DNA from 2 places in the Anaerobacillus sp. ABR4_321 genome. Region 2 is predicted to be linked to the other one. Evidence: riboswitches for the same ligand, from Rfam matches in the RefSeq annotation. Region 2 holds a riboswitch; the other holds the start of a gene.
What was found. A riboswitch is a leader RNA that binds a small molecule or an ion and turns the genes downstream of it on or off. The one in region 2 is predicted to bind thiamine pyrophosphate.
Positions count from the first base shown of each region.

Region 1: another riboswitch for thiamine pyrophosphate. It lies ahead of tenA (thiaminase II); the one in region 2 lies ahead of thiE (thiamine phosphate synthase).

Region 1 covers NZ_JBSWTK010000001.1:3,140,966-3,148,559, reverse strand. The annotation lists gene ligD (DNA ligase D) at 1-1,113, opposite strand, end outside; gene ACXADT_RS16420 (ATP-dependent DNA ligase) at 1,125-2,054, opposite strand; gene ku (non-homologous end joining protein Ku) at 2,090-2,932, opposite strand; gene ACXADT_RS16410 (SDR family oxidoreductase) at 3,193-4,062, opposite strand; gene ACXADT_RS16405 (histidine kinase N-terminal domain-containing protein) at 4,205-5,332, shown strand; TPP riboswitch at 5,381-5,483, shown strand; gene tenA (thiaminase II) at 5,600-6,292, shown strand; gene ACXADT_RS16395 (ECF transporter S component) at 6,289-6,867, shown strand; gene ACXADT_RS16390 (ABC transporter ATP-binding protein) at 6,879-7,594, shown strand, end outside.
Region 2 covers NZ_JBSWTK010000001.1:2,103,672-2,111,265, reverse strand. The annotation lists gene ACXADT_RS10895 (DUF2759 domain-containing protein) at 105-290, shown strand; gene ACXADT_RS10890 (MTH1187 family thiamine-binding protein) at 317-622, opposite strand; gene ACXADT_RS10885 (ABC transporter permease) at 624-1,394, opposite strand; gene ACXADT_RS10880 (ABC transporter ATP-binding protein) at 1,398-2,093, opposite strand; gene thiD (bifunctional hydroxymethylpyrimidine kinase/phosphomethylpyrimidine kinase) at 2,187-3,002, opposite strand; gene thiO (glycine oxidase ThiO) at 3,019-4,119, opposite strand; gene ACXADT_RS10865 (thiazole synthase) at 4,134-4,913, opposite strand; gene thiS (sulfur carrier protein ThiS) at 4,910-5,107, opposite strand; gene thiE (thiamine phosphate synthase) at 5,091-5,741, opposite strand; TPP riboswitch at 5,815-5,931, opposite strand; gene ACXADT_RS10850 (M14 family metallopeptidase) at 5,982-7,169, opposite strand; gene ACXADT_RS10845 (LTA synthase family protein) at 7,281-7,594, opposite strand, start outside.

The sequences.
Region 1 (7,594 bases), 1.0 Mb from region 2:
AGTAAACGAAGTAGGAGATAAAGAATCAGTAATCTCCTCCCAAAAAAGAGGTGCTGCGACGGTTGGGTTTTGTTTTCCTCTTGTTGAATAAGGACAGATCATCGTTTTACCTTCCGCATGCTGAAGGAAGTCTACGTACAGTCTTCCGTGACGGTTTCGTTTCAACCGTTCCACAGTAAATGAGGAAGGGTGCTCTTCGACAAGGTAATCTGCGACAAACGAAGTGAACACCCTTGTTTCCTCATAGGTTAACCCTTTTATCGGAATGTGGATCTGTATGCCTTTGCTTCCTGTGAGCTTAGGAAAACTCACGATTTTTAAAGAGGAGAGGATAGCATGGATCTCCTTCGCAGCTAAAATGACGAGATGAAAGGATTCTTCGTCAGGTGGATCTAAATCAAACACAATTTCAACGGGCTTCGTTGATCGGCGCGTGTGAAAGGGAATATGAAACTCGATGGTCCCCTGATTTCCTAGCCAAACTAACGTTGATAAATCATTGCAGACAATGTAGTCGATGTCATCATGTCTACTTGTTTGAATAAAGTCGGGAGCATAGTCAGGACAGTTCTTTTGATAGAACGACTCTCCATCCACACCGTCAGGGTAACGGATAACAGTCAATTGCTTCTCTTTCAGCATCGGTAGTAGAAAAGGGGAGACATGCATTAGATAAGAAATATAATCACTCTTCGTTACATGAGACCAGTATTGTTTCGAAGGGTGTGTGATGGAAACGTCTTCTCTATGAGGCAAGTTGTCTAGGATCAGTTTCTCGATCGTACACGTTTGATAATCAGTGTCGAGTGTAAAAGAAAGAAATGAAGTATCGGTGAGTTCGCCATTTTTCATACCCTTGAAAGAAAGTTCAACGCATATTCCAGGAGCTACTGAAATGCTTTCTCCATCACGGTGCGATTGGTTTGATTCGATGGTCTTAAGCAAGCTCTCAAACTCTTGTTTCGTGAGACCTTGCGAAAAAAATCCGATGAATGTAACCACATCGTCTTTCATAATCGATGCGATAAATTCCGCGCGTATCTCGTGATACCCAGTAACAATAATGACTCCTCTACCACCATGAGAGAGGGTTTCCTTCAATACCTGTTCCATTAACGCCCCTCCTAAGTTTGTTGAAGCGTACAATCAGTAGGATCACCTTCGACAATTGTTTGAACGACAGGTTGACGCAGGCGAAGATCACTCGTCCATTCAAGGTAGGTAACTTTTACAATGATCTTAGGAGAAACCCAAGTGACACCTGATTGTTGAGGGCCATCAATAACTTGTGACGTCGCTTCTTGTAGTGATTCGATTGTTGAAGAAAAGTCTGCGATCTCATCGCTCTTCAGCTTCCCCGTCCCAGCACTTCCGATATAGCGTAATTTCTTATTAGAGTCGTACAAACACAACAACAACGTATTGACTGATTTCCCTCGAAACGTGACACCGCACACAAGAGCATAAATGTCTTTGTAATTCTTGATCTTCATCCAATTTGCACTTTTTCCATTGATTACATAAGGGCTGTTAACATCTTTACATACGATGCCTTCCATTCCTTTTTCTTTGATCACCTCGTAGAGCTTGTTACCATCCTCGTGATTTTGAACGATTCTTATCGAATTGTTTTCTTCGAGACCATTCTTTAAAAGAGCGAGCCGTTCAAACAATGGACGTTCGTTAACCCATTCACCATCCCAATAGACAACATCAAAAATCATATAGAAGATCGGGTTCGATACAACACCTCTTGCGATTTGGTGGTCTTTTTTTAGTCGGTCTCTGCGCATGACATCATGAAAAGAAGGTTCACCTTTTTCGTTTAGAGCTACGATTTCACCATCAAAAATAAATGACTTTGCCTTTACTAAATCCGGCAGATCGTGTAGCTCGGGGTACGTATTAGTACGTTCGTTAAGAGAGCGGTTAAAAAGCGTTAACTCTTGTTCGAAATAGGCTAAAACCCGCACGCCATCCCACTTCACCTGAGCAAGATAAGAAGGTGGAATCGTGGTAGAAGATACTGGTTCAAATGGTTTGATCGGTTTCATTTTAAATCCTCATTTCACGTGCCTATGCGAGCATGCTAGTTCGCTTCTTTTTCTTTCTTTTTCTTCACAGATACTTTTTTCTTCTTTTGCTCTGACTTTGCCTTTGAGCCAGTATCCGCCGGCTCTAAACTAGCCTGAAGGGCATCCATCAGATCAACAACATTCTTCTTTGGTTTTTCTTTCACGACTTTAATATCATCACCAGATATCTTACTCTGAATAAGAGCCATGATAGCTTCTCGTCGCTCGTCTTTGTATTGAGAAGGATCGAATTCAGTTGTTAGCTGTTCGATTAACTGCTGCGCCATCGTTAATTCTTTCTTACTTAAATCCATTTCTTCTGGTAAATCAGGTACATGATCTAATTCACGCACTTCATCAGGAAAATACATCGTTTCCATCATCAATCCATTTTTGTATACACGAACGGCAGCGAGGTGTTCCTTTGAACGTATCGTAATTTTTGCAATACCGATCCTTCCCGACGCTTCCATTGCTTTTTTCAGTAGAGTATAGGGCTTGCTGCCATTTTCGTTCGGTCCTATAAAATAGGAGCGGTTGAAATACACGGGGTCGATGTCATCTAGTTCGACAAAGTCCACAATTTCGACAGACTTGTTTTTTTCTTGAGCGAGCGCTTCGATCTCGTCTCTTTCGATGATCACGAACTTACCGTCTTCATACTCGTAGCCTCTCACGATTTCATCTGATTCAAGTGCTTTTTCACAGTGAGGACATGTTTTCTCATATTTTATCGGCGTATGACACTTCTCGTGAAGGTAGCGCATTTTGATATCTTTATTTTCTGTAGCGGAATATAGCTTTATCGGAATATTAACCAAACCGAAGCTTATCGAGCCTTTCCACATCGTATGCATGATATTCAATCCTTTCAGCTTCTCTATACTGTTAGAATGTCTCATGAACGATAAAGCATGCAGAGAAAAGGGTGGGATTCGGTTGCACATAGAATGAAAGAGGAGTCGGATTTGCCCGTCAGAGAGCTTTATTGTCTAAAAAATAAATTTATTAGCCAAACATCCATTTTACTGTCTAAAATCTCGATTTGTTGTCCAAAAATCCGTATTTATTAGCCAAAGTAAAAAACCTCCTTCGAAAAGGAGGTTTGGATAAGGTCCTATGAAGTCATATACTGTCCGCCGTTAATGTGGATGGTTTGCCCCGTCATATAGGAAGAGTCGTCGGAACCAAGAAGCACATAAGCAGCAGCGAGTTCTTCTGGCTGTCCAGGGCGTCCCATCGGTGTATTCGTTCCAAAGTTCTTCACCTTATCTGCTGAAAAAGTGGATGGAATCAATGGTGTCCAAATTGGCCCGGGAGCAACGCTATTCACACGGATACCTTTTCCTACGAGCGATTTTGCCATGCTCCTTGTAAAGGACGTGATTGCACCTTTCGTACTCGCATAGTCGATCAGCTGTTCGTTTCCTTCGTAAGCTGTTATGGAAGACGTGTTGATGATTGCGCTACCCTTTTTCAAATGAGGGAGAGCGGCTTTTGTTAGATGGAACATGGAAAACACGTTCGTTCGGTACGTTTTCTCAAGTTGTTCTGCAGTAATATCCTCTAACCCTTTCTGAGGATGCTGTTCGGCTGCGTTGTTAATCAGGATATCAAGGGTGCCATAAGCTTCGATCACTTGGTTGATCACGCTTTGACAAAATGCTTCATCACCGATATCACCCGAGAGCAGAAGGCATTCAGCCCCATGCTCCTCGATGAGTTTTTTCGTGTTTTGAGCATCTTCTTCTTCATCTAAGTAAACGATTGCGAGTTTAGCTCCTTCTTTCGCATAGGCGAGAGCGGCAGCTTCACCGATCCCACTGTCACCACCCGTAATGAGAGCAACTTTATTCGTAAGCTTGCCAGACCCTTTGTAATCCCAGTTTTCAATCAATGGCTTTGGATTCATTTCTTCTTGTGAGCCTGGTTGATGGTTTTGATGTTGAGCTGGTTGACCATCCGTTTGTTTAAAATCTGGTCGCATAATCAGATCATCTCCTCAAGAATAATTTTACCTATGGTAGTGATTACCATTCCTGTTAGTTTTCAAACATTGCTTCTATCATGTAGGAATCAGTATTTCATGATAAACTAGAACAAGCATAAGTAGTCAGTGAGGGAACGCCATGGAAAATGATAAACAGTTTGAACAACAACTCGCAGCATTTTTAAAAGATAGCCAGCCAAAAATTGTTCAAAAGTGGCTAAACATCGCAAAGCTCTCGAAAGAAGATCCTTACTATGAAGAAATCATAAACAACGGGAAACGAACGGTAGAATTGATTTCTCATTTTATTTTGACAGAAGATGAAAGTTGGATCGTCACGCTAACCAAGAAAATCGCAACGGAGCGTATTCAAGCGAATGTGAATATAGGTGAATTCGTAGCGAATATTAATTCAGGTCGTTCAGTGGTGATTTCTGTATTAAATGAATCGGAATTCAATCGCGACGATCTATCGAGAGCATTAGATAAGGTCAATGATTATTTTAATTCTTACCTTTACCATTCAGTGACCGAATATACGAAGCAAAAAGATAGTATCATTCAAGATAAGAATTTGTTTATTAAAGAGATGCACAGCGATCGACTTACGATTCTTGGACAGTTAGGGGCTAGCTTCGCTCATGAATTTCGTAATCCTCTCACATCGATAAAAGGGTTTCTCAAACTTTTAGAAGGACAGCAGCATGAGACGCTGAGGAACCACTATTTTGAAATTATCAATGAAGAAATGAACAATCTTGAAGAAAAAGTTCGTCAATTTTTATTCCTTTCAAAGATGCGTGGAATCGACGATACGCCGTCGAAGGTGAACATGACTAGTTTGCTCGAGTACTCTGTCGAAGTGTTATACCCGAGGTTCCTTGAATCGAATATTGAAGTGATCACAACGGTTTCTAAAGAATTGTTCGTTTGCGGCGTTGAGGAACAGCTTAAACAAGTTGTTCTAAATATCATGATAAACTCGATAGAAGAATTGAGTGAGAACGATCAAGAGTCACGAAAGATAGTGGTCGAGGGGTTTAAGGAGGGTGAGTGGGTTATCACTCAAATTACGAACAACGGCGAGCCGATCCCTTCTCATCTCGTTGAAAGTATATTTGAGCCTTTTATTAGTACGAAGGAGCTCGGAACAGGCCTTGGGCTCTCGGTTTGCAAACAAATTATTGAAAAACACAATGGATCCATCTCTGTGCGTTCCAATGAAGATGAAACAACATTCGTAATTAAACTTCCAGAAAATTGTTGACAGAGGAAGAAATGAATAGTAGCTTTAAGATTATAATATGAAATGCTTATAGTCCACTAGGGGAGTCATTCACATGACTGAGACAGGAATACCTGGACCCTTTGAACCTGATCTGGTTAGCGCCAGCGGAGGAAAGTGGAGACGGATGCATAACGCAACCGCTCCATTTTTGGAGCGGTTTTTGTTTTGCTTCAAAAATGTTGATGTTCGTGCATGTGAGCTCCTTTCCTCTTCATCAGGCGGATGATAAGCGGAAAGGAGTTTTTTATGTTGTTTACTGATCAAATTAGAAGAGAAGCAGAACCAATTTTTGAAGCCATTTACCAACATCCGTTCGTGAGGGGCATCGCTGAAGGCAAGTTGGGAAAAGAGCAGCTTATTCATTATGTGAAGCAGGATTTCGAGTACTTGAATACGTTTGCTCGTATTTATGGGATTGCACTATCGAAATGTGAAAAGAGAGAGGAGATGGAATTCTTCAATGAACAAATCTCATTTGTCTTAAACAGTGAAGTTCACCCTCATACGAACTTCTGTAACGTGGCAGGCGTGACGTACGATGAATTGCAAGGATTTCCGCTCGCCCCAACTGCCCATCATTATACGAGACACATGCTCGATGCAGCTCATTCTGGATCATTAGGTGATATTGCTGCTGCTCTACTTCCTTGTCCATGGACGTATCAAGAGATTGGACAGCGACTGATTGAAGACCTTTCTCCAAGGAAAGATCATCCATTTTACGATTGGATCACATTTTACGGTGAAAAAGAGATGGTGTCCGTAACAGATCAACTGAGGGAAATTGTGGACGAAAGAGCTAAATCAGCTACGGAGGCTGAGTTTAAGAGGATGAGAGACCTTTATATTCAAAGCTGTCAACTTGAGTATGGTTTTTGGGAGATGGCATATACGATTGAACAGTGGCCTGTTCCAATCCTGGAGGAGGAGCGGATATGAAAAGGTTGAAACTTTCAGATATTCTGATCACCATCGTCATCGCACTTGTTTTTGGTATCATTTATAAACTCTGGGGCCCCGTTTATAACCTTGTGAAACCATTTGGCCTTCATGTTGGGGACATCGTATATGGCATGTGGTTTATAGCAGGAACAGTCGCAATGTTGATCTTACGAAAGCCAGGTGTAGCACTGCTTGCCGAAACAGCAGCGGCTTCAGGTGAATTTCTAGTCGGCTCAGAGTATGGTCTCTCTGTTCTTCTATATGGAATCGTTCAAGGTCTTGGAACTGAACTTGTCTTTGCGCTGTTTAGATATAAGCGCTACACAGCATTTGTAGCTGCTCTTAGTGGAATTGCAGCAGCTGCAGGTTCCTTGATCATGGATGTAGCTTACGGTTACATTTTAGATCTCGCACTGTGGAACTTGCTATTATTGATCTCAGCTCGAGTTCTTGGTGGTATACTGATCGCCGGAATCTTTGCTTACTTCCTTGTGGAAGCTCTTGAAAAAACAGGGGTGACAAGCCTTGTAAGACCTGCTAGTCATGAGGACTTCAAAGCATTGGATAAGTAAGGAGGCAGCTTATGAGAGTAGGAGTGACGAATCTTAGAGTGAAATATGCAGGAGCATCTGAGCTCCTTTTTAATGACCTTACACTTCATATCGAAAAAGGGGAAAAGGTGCTTTTACTAGGTCCTAGTGGCTGTGGAAAATCAACGTTGCTTCAAGTATTATCGGGACTCATCCCAGCGGCAGTACCAGTCCCAATGAAAGTGGAAGAGAAGATGATTCCTGAATCGACAGGGTATGTGTTTCAAGATCCTGACGCACAATTTTGTATGCCTTACGTTGATGAGGAAATGGCTTTTGTTTTAGAGAACCGTGCTATCCCTAGAAGCGAGATGAAGGGATTGATCAATACGTACCTCGATAAGGTTGGGTTACATTTTGATGATCCTCATGTTGAAATCGCTACGCTCTCTCAAGGAATGAAGCAAAGGCTTGCTATTGCATCCGTTTTATCTTTAGAACCAGATGTCCTTTACTTGGATGAGCCTACAGCTCTTCTAGATCCTGAAGGGACGAAGGACGTATGGGAGACGATAAAAAAGATCGAACAGCATCAAACGATGGTAATCGTAGAACATAAGGTTGATCATGTCATCGATTTTGTAGATCGCGTTGTTCTTTTCGACGATAGCGGAACGATACTTGCAGATAGTGACCCTGAAACGATTCTTTCTTTTTATAAACATAAGATGAAGGAATTCGGAATTTGGTACCCTGGTATTTGGAAAGA
Region 2 (7,594 bases):
GTACATATCCATTAAAGTTAAAATTTGTTCAGATTTAACCATGCCATATCATCCTAAATTAAGGGTATACTGATAATGATTGCATGGATAAGGAGGTATTCCGGATGGGTTTAGCAATTATTTTTGCATTCGTCACGTTATTTTCTGTTTGGGGCTTATTACGTTCCTTTCGTGAAAAAAACTTTATGGGCCTTGCCTTTGCAGGTTTAACTGTTCTAGTTTTTGGCGCATTTACCGTTGCTACAATGATCGATGTTCTCTTCGGATCTGGAGGCGGCGGAGGCCACTAAAAAAACAGCCATTTGGCTGTTTTTTTTTAGTTTCTATGTCTATTTACTGACGCTAGTTTATCTTCCATCTTAACCTTCTTATCTCTTCGATCGTCTATTCGAATATTTGTTGCTACTCTTTCGATCCCTTGTTGAAATGGTGATTCATGGATCGCTTGAATGACCTCTAATAGATCTGACAACTCACCTTCGATCAGTGTACTCATAGGTGTCAAACGGTAACTAATCCGATCTGTATAAGAATCTAGGATATTTTGGACCTCAGCCACATATTTGCTAACACTTGGCTCTTTGGTTCCAATTGGAATAACTGTTACATCTACAATTGCCACATCAATCTCCTCCTCCAAGAGTTTGTAATTGCATATCATTGTTAAAGAAAAATCTATATGTAACAAGCGATATAATCATTGCACATATTGAAACACACGAAAAGATACTTATGGATACAACGATTTGATACCTAATCGCATCTATTGGAGAAGCTCCACCTAAAATAAGTCCAGTCATCATTCCGGGGAGCTGAACCAACCCGATTGTTTTCAGTGTATCTACGTTCGGAATCATTGATGCTCTGATTGTTTTTCGTATAATCATTTTGGACGCCTCTGCTGGCTTAGCTCCTAATGATAATGCTGCGAGGATTTTACCCCTGCCGTCATTGAATTCATTTTTCATTCTCTCAAATGCAAGCCCTGTAGCTACCATACTGTTCCCAATGATCATACCACTCATCGGAATAACCTGTTCTGATTTGAATGGGATAATATCGAATACAATCCAAACGGAAAGGACGAAAACCTCAATAATCAATAGAGAAACAAACGATAGCGTAAAGGCAAAAGGAACACCCTTACCTCGCTTAGCTGCCTGCAACGAGGCAATCACAAGCATGACGGTTACCCATAAGCCTACACCTTGCCAGTCTTCTAATGAGAACAATAAAGTAAGAACATAACCGATCAGAAATAATTGAACGACCCCTCGAAAAGATGACCATATCGCTGATTTACTTATTCCGAGCGAGAAATAATATGACATTGAGACAGGTATCATTACAAAAATAATCATGGTGAGAAGGGACAAATTTGATATCTCTGTCATACCTTAACCCTCAAGAAATCTCATAAGAGCTTCAGAAGTCGGATTATTAAATAACTCTTTAGAGTTCCCTTTTTCCTCAAGACTTCCCTCATTCATAAAGAGGGTGTACGTCCCAATTCTTTTCGCCTGTTTCAAATCATGCGTGATCATTACGATTGTCTTCCCTTCTTCAGTTACGAGGCAATCTAATAATTCTTCTATTAGTTCGACTGTTCTCATATCTAGCGCACTCGTTGCTTCATCGAGTAATAGCACATCAGGATCATTAGCAAGCGTCCTAGCTAACGCTACTCTTTGTTGTTCCCCACCAGAAAGATGTTCAACATCTTTCGTTAGCATGTCCTCAGGTAGATGGACTTTTTGTAATAGAGAAACGCCAAGTTTGGAATCCCAATCCTTTTTTAGTGAAGGACCGAACTTCAAATTATCCTCAACGGTACCATCGAATAAGTTAGCTTGCTGAAACACCATCCCCACTTTTCTTCTTAATTCGTCAATCGGATAGTCAGCCATCGGCCTCCCTTTGTAGGAAATTTCACCTTCTTCAGGATCCGTTAGGCGATTCAATAGCATGAGTAAACTACTCTTCCCAGAACCTGAAGGTCCAATAACCGTAGTTAACGTTCCTTCCATCAGTTCAAAATCAACATTCTTCACACGTTCATTTCTCACATTCTTTGCAGCGATTATTGGTTTCATTACTTGACCTTTCTTCAATAGAGTTATCATTATCGTTTATAACATATCCAGTTTCTATTCACCAGTTATAAGGGTTCAATAAAAATACCCACTTCAATAGGAGTGGGTATCAACGCTTTGATTTATTCGATAAGCAGCATGATTAGTAGGACCGATTCCACTACCTAGAGGAAGGGAATGCTGTATCGCAGAAGTAATAAATTCTTTCGCAACGGATACAGACTCAGAAATGGACTTTCCTTTTGCAAGTTCTGCTGCGATACAAGCCGAAAAGGTACAGCCGGTACCATGAGTGTGTTTCGTGTCGATCCTTTTAGATTCGTAGTAATAGTATTTTTGATCTACGTAAAGAACATCTACAGAATCCTTCCCATTCATATGGCCACCTTTGACTAACACTCCTTGACATCCGTAGTTAGTCAGTTCCATTGCCGCTTTTTCCATGTCTTCGATCGTTTGAATTTCCATACCGTTCAGTAACACCGAAGCTTCAGGAATATTTGGAGTAATAACGGAGGCTAACGGCAATAGGTCTGTTTTTAATGACTCAACTGCTTCTTTTTCTAAAAGCGTCGAACCTCCTTTTGCAATCATGACAGGGTCGATCACGAGGTTCGTTATGTTGTACTCTTTCAATTTCAAAGCAATGGTTTGGATGATTTCTGCAGAAAAGAGCATCCCTGTTTTGATCGCATCCGCTCCGATGTCCGATAATACTGCGTCGATTTGTTTCGATATCGCTTCTAAAGATTGTGGATAGATGCCATGAACACCTAGAGAGTTTTGGGCAGTTAGTGCAGTTATAACGCTCATCCCGTAGACATCTCTCTCTTGAAACGTCTTTAGATCAGCCTGAATCCCAGCTCCCCCTCCGCTATCAGACCCTGCAATCGTAAGTACTTTATACATTTCCTTTCATTCCTTTCTAAACGAACTGAAACCGTTCCGGTCTAAAGCTCTCGATTGGAATTTCTTGAGGCATTTCTTCGATTTCATTTGCGATGATTTCAGCCGTTACTGGACTGAGTAATATTCCATTACGGTAATGTCCTGATGCTATGAGGATTGATGGTTTTTCAATAACCTTTCCTATGATCGGAAAACCGTCCTGTGAGGCTGGCCTTAACCCTGCCCATTTATGAAACGGTCGTTCTTCCCTTAGATCAGGTAACACTTTTTTACTCCAAGATTCTAAACGGTTTATCCCATGCTCCGTAACACTAGTGTCAAAACCGGCAATATCTTCAGAAGCACCTGCAATTAGCGTTCCGTTCTCTTTTCCAACAAAATAACCTTGACTGGTAAACACGATATGACTTAATGATGGGCCATCATATGCACAAATCTGTCCTCTGATCGGAAAAACAGGTAATGAGCAATTTAGTCCTTTTTCCCAGTTCTGTGACCATGCTCCGGTTGCAAGCACAATAAAGTCACCTTTTATCAAACCTTTATCTGTGCTAACGAGGTGAGGCTCACCATCTACTAACTCTGCCTCGCCAGCATGTTCTATGATGCTAACACCAGCATTTCTGCATGCTTGAATCAATGCTTTTACATATCCCGGTGCATAGATATGACTTTCAGCAGGGCACCAAAGTGCAGCGTATACTTCGTCAGAGAGTAAAGGCTCCTTTTCTCTAGCTTCATCTCCTGATAACAAGTAGGATTGTATTCCATATTCACTTTGCCACCGTTTCTTTGCTTCTAGCGAAAGGAGTTCGGCTTCATGAAAAATAGCATAAAGGCTTCCACAATTGCTAAATTCAAATGATTCATTCGATGATTGCATGATATGCTCGACCCAATCAGGGTATAGATTAAGACTTCTTTGGCATAATTTAAAGAAATCATCAGGGTCTTCAGTTATCTCGGAATAAGGAGCAAGCATCCCAGCAGCAGCACCAGATGCTTGTCCACCACATACTCCCGATTCAATTACGGTAACTTCAAATCCTCGTTTCCTGCACTCATAAGCGATCGACAGGCCGATGACACCTCCACCAACTATTGAAACGCTAGCCATGTTACAACACCCTTCTACTTCGAAATATAGTCTATCGTACTACTCGCAGTGGCATACTTTTTCTTAGGTATTCGACCTGATAAATAAGAAAGTCTTCCCGCCTTAATCGCGTGTTTTACTGCTTCAGCCATCTTGACCGGATTTCTTGCTTTTGCTATTGCCGTGTTTAACAGCACACCGTCGGCACCAAGCTCCATCGCCTTTGTTACATCTGCTGCGCTACCTAGTCCCGCATCAACGATGACAGGAACCGTCAACTCCTCTGTAATGAGTTCGATATTATATGGATTCAATATTCCTAGCCCAGTTCCGATGGGAGACCCGCCGGGCATGACTGCAGCTGCTCCAGCTTCCTGTAACCTGTAGCACAATGCTGGGTCATCCGATGTATATGGTAAGACTACAAATCCATCGTTCGCTAAGATCTCTGTCGCTTTTACTGTTTCGATTGGATCTGGCAATAGCGTCTTATCATTTCTGCTCACTTCAATCTTTATCCAGTTGCTCAACCCTGAAGATCTAGCTAATTTAGCGATTCTTACCGCTTCCTCAGCAGATGTAGCACCAGATGTATTGGGCAAGTATTGAAACGTTTTGTCACCCAAGTGCTGAAGAATCGCGTCCTCGTCAGGAGAGTTCAAATTGACTCTCCTGATTGCAAAGGTTAATACTTCAGCCTCTGAAGCTTCGATTGCCTGATTTTGTACGAAGGGATTTGGATACCTCCCTGTTCCTAGGAACAATCTAGAGTCGAATTGTTTTCCACCGATTGTTAGTACATCGTTCATATTCATCCACCTCCCACAAATTGAACAAGTTCAATTTTCATGCCATCTCTTAGCTCCGTATCGTCCCAACGGTCACGGTCTATAATCGTTCCATCTAATTCAGTCGCTACCAAACCTTTTTGTAACTGGAAGTGATGAACCACATCCGCCATAGTCGCTACTTCAAGGTCATACGTTTCGCCATTAATATGCAGTCTCATGATTCACCTCCTTTGAACGAATAATCTTATCAATGAATGCTTCACTAGTACCTTGAACGTTAGAGCTACCTACAACCTCACTAATTACACATATTCGGGACGCACCAGCACTCAAAACTTCCTCCACGTTATGGAGCTTGATCCCACCTATTGCAACAAACGGTATGGTAATTTCTGATGCAACGGCTTTAATGTAAGCTGTAGTCACTGGATCGACCACATCGCTTTTACTATTCGTTTTATAAACAGGTCCAGCTCCTATATAATCCGCACCCTCTTTTTCTGCAAGGCGCGCTTCCTCTATCTTGTGGGTAGAGATTCCTATGATTTTATCCGTACCTATAATTTGTCTTGCTACGCTTATCGGTAGATCATCCTGTCCTAGATGAACACCATCTGCATCTACAGCCAGTGCAACATCAATATGATCATTAACGATAAACGTTACATTGTGCTTACTTGTCAATTCACGGAGTATCCTGGCTTTTTCCAAAATCACCTTCTTGCTACTGTGCTTATCACGAAGTTGGATAATCTCAGCTCCGCCTAACATTGCCTCCTCCATCACATCATATAAACTTCTATCAGGATGAAATTCTTCACCGGTTATAACATATAGGTTAAAATCTTTCATTTTTATCCTTCCTTTCTCAGAAAAATATAAAAAGCCCTCATTCCGCGTATGGAATGAGGGCAGTTATCATATTAAATACCTCTACCGACTTCCCTACGCTGGTATAAACCAGATCAGGTTCAAGGGTATAGAAAGTATTGGTTTCCTATTCTCAGCCTACCCGAATACGTAGGCACCCCTAGTCAACAACTATTCAGTTCTCTTTCATTATGGCAAACAATCATAATGATGACAAGTAAATTACATATAGAGAGAGGATAGAAATATCCCTATCGTATCGTTATAAATCTTACCAAATTGACTTATAGGAAGCGGGTTTTCTCCCTTTCCTATCTCTACTGTAAAGCCTGGTCTTCTAAAATCTTGAATAAACCAATCTTTATAGCCTGCAAAACTATCAACATAGCGAATCGGGCGATAGCCACTCAACCTTGAATATTCAGTTACTAAAACTTCAGATTCAGGCGGCTCAAGACCTTCATATCCCCAAAAGATGACCTCTCCTTGAGAATGGAATGCAAGTGCTCGGTCAAAATTCCTACGTTGTGAGAGTTCTGCAATTGCAATTGCTTCAGGCTCACTTAAAGGTTCATAACCAGGAAAATTTCTCGGTGATGGTTTCTTCGGCTTCCGTTCTGCCTCTATTTCCCATTTAGCAGGATACTGATTATTTAAATCTACACCTCGTATGTTCGCTTTCCAGCGATTAAAGTCTCCACTCCCATTATTTAGATCGTTCGCTAACGTGCGATATGGCTCTTCTTCTGGCAAGCCATCAATGACCAAGTTTACTCCATCAGGGTTTACCATCGGAACAATTGAAAGGGACGTAGAATCGTAAAGAGGTGGCAAGTAAACACCACTTAGCACCTGAGTGTTCGTAAGTGCCATTAAGTAATCGTTTAATAACTTCATCAATAGGGCTGTTGTCAGCCATTCATTTGCATGAAAGGCCCCATTCATATGGACTTTCTTGGAACCCACGCCTACTCGTAATTCCGGAATAGGCTTCCCCATAACAGACTCACCGATAACAGACCGTTTTATAAACGGATAAACAGCTAACAGCTTTTGTATATCTTTTACCATCGTTTCATAAGTATAATTTTGCTCTGGATTCACAAGAGGCCAAATCATTCGAATGGGGACGTTTACTTTCTCTCCAACTTGTAACGCGAAAGGATTGGCATCATTAATGAGTAAGATTCCATCCAGAGGCGCGTCATACCACAAAGCTATACTCCAGAGCGTATCTCCCTTTCGTATCGTATAGCTTTTCGTTACGTAGCCAGGTATATTGATCATATCTCCTATGACTAGCCGATTTGGATCAACGCTTTCATTGCTATCGATGATAAGCTGCATTGGTATTTGAAATACTCTGCTATACTTCCACATTGTATCTCCACTCTTCACTCTTACTCTCATATCCAATCCCTCCACCCTAGAAGCCTTCATACTATGCTATGTAGAGAGCTCATCGTAGTATGCTAATAAACCAAAACAAAAGAACCATGCCCTGTGGGCATGGTTCTTTACTTACTGTTCTGTTTTTTCGCTTTCATCAGTGGGTTGTTCGTTGTTTTCACCAAAGAAACGAAGCAGATCGCCGTAGACGATTTTATCGGAATAGGCAAGATCCGTTTTAGCTTTCTCCATGTATGGTTCACAGGCAGCTTTATCCGTTTCCTCTCCAGTTTCTTTGTCATAACAAACGTTATTGGTATAAAGGTGGTCTTCGGTGATAAAGCTTCCGTCACGAAGAATTGTAAAGTTATCTTGCTTTTCTGCGAATAAATCGTTACCGAACTTAATCATATCTTTGGTTTCGATTCCGAGAAGGTGCATAATAG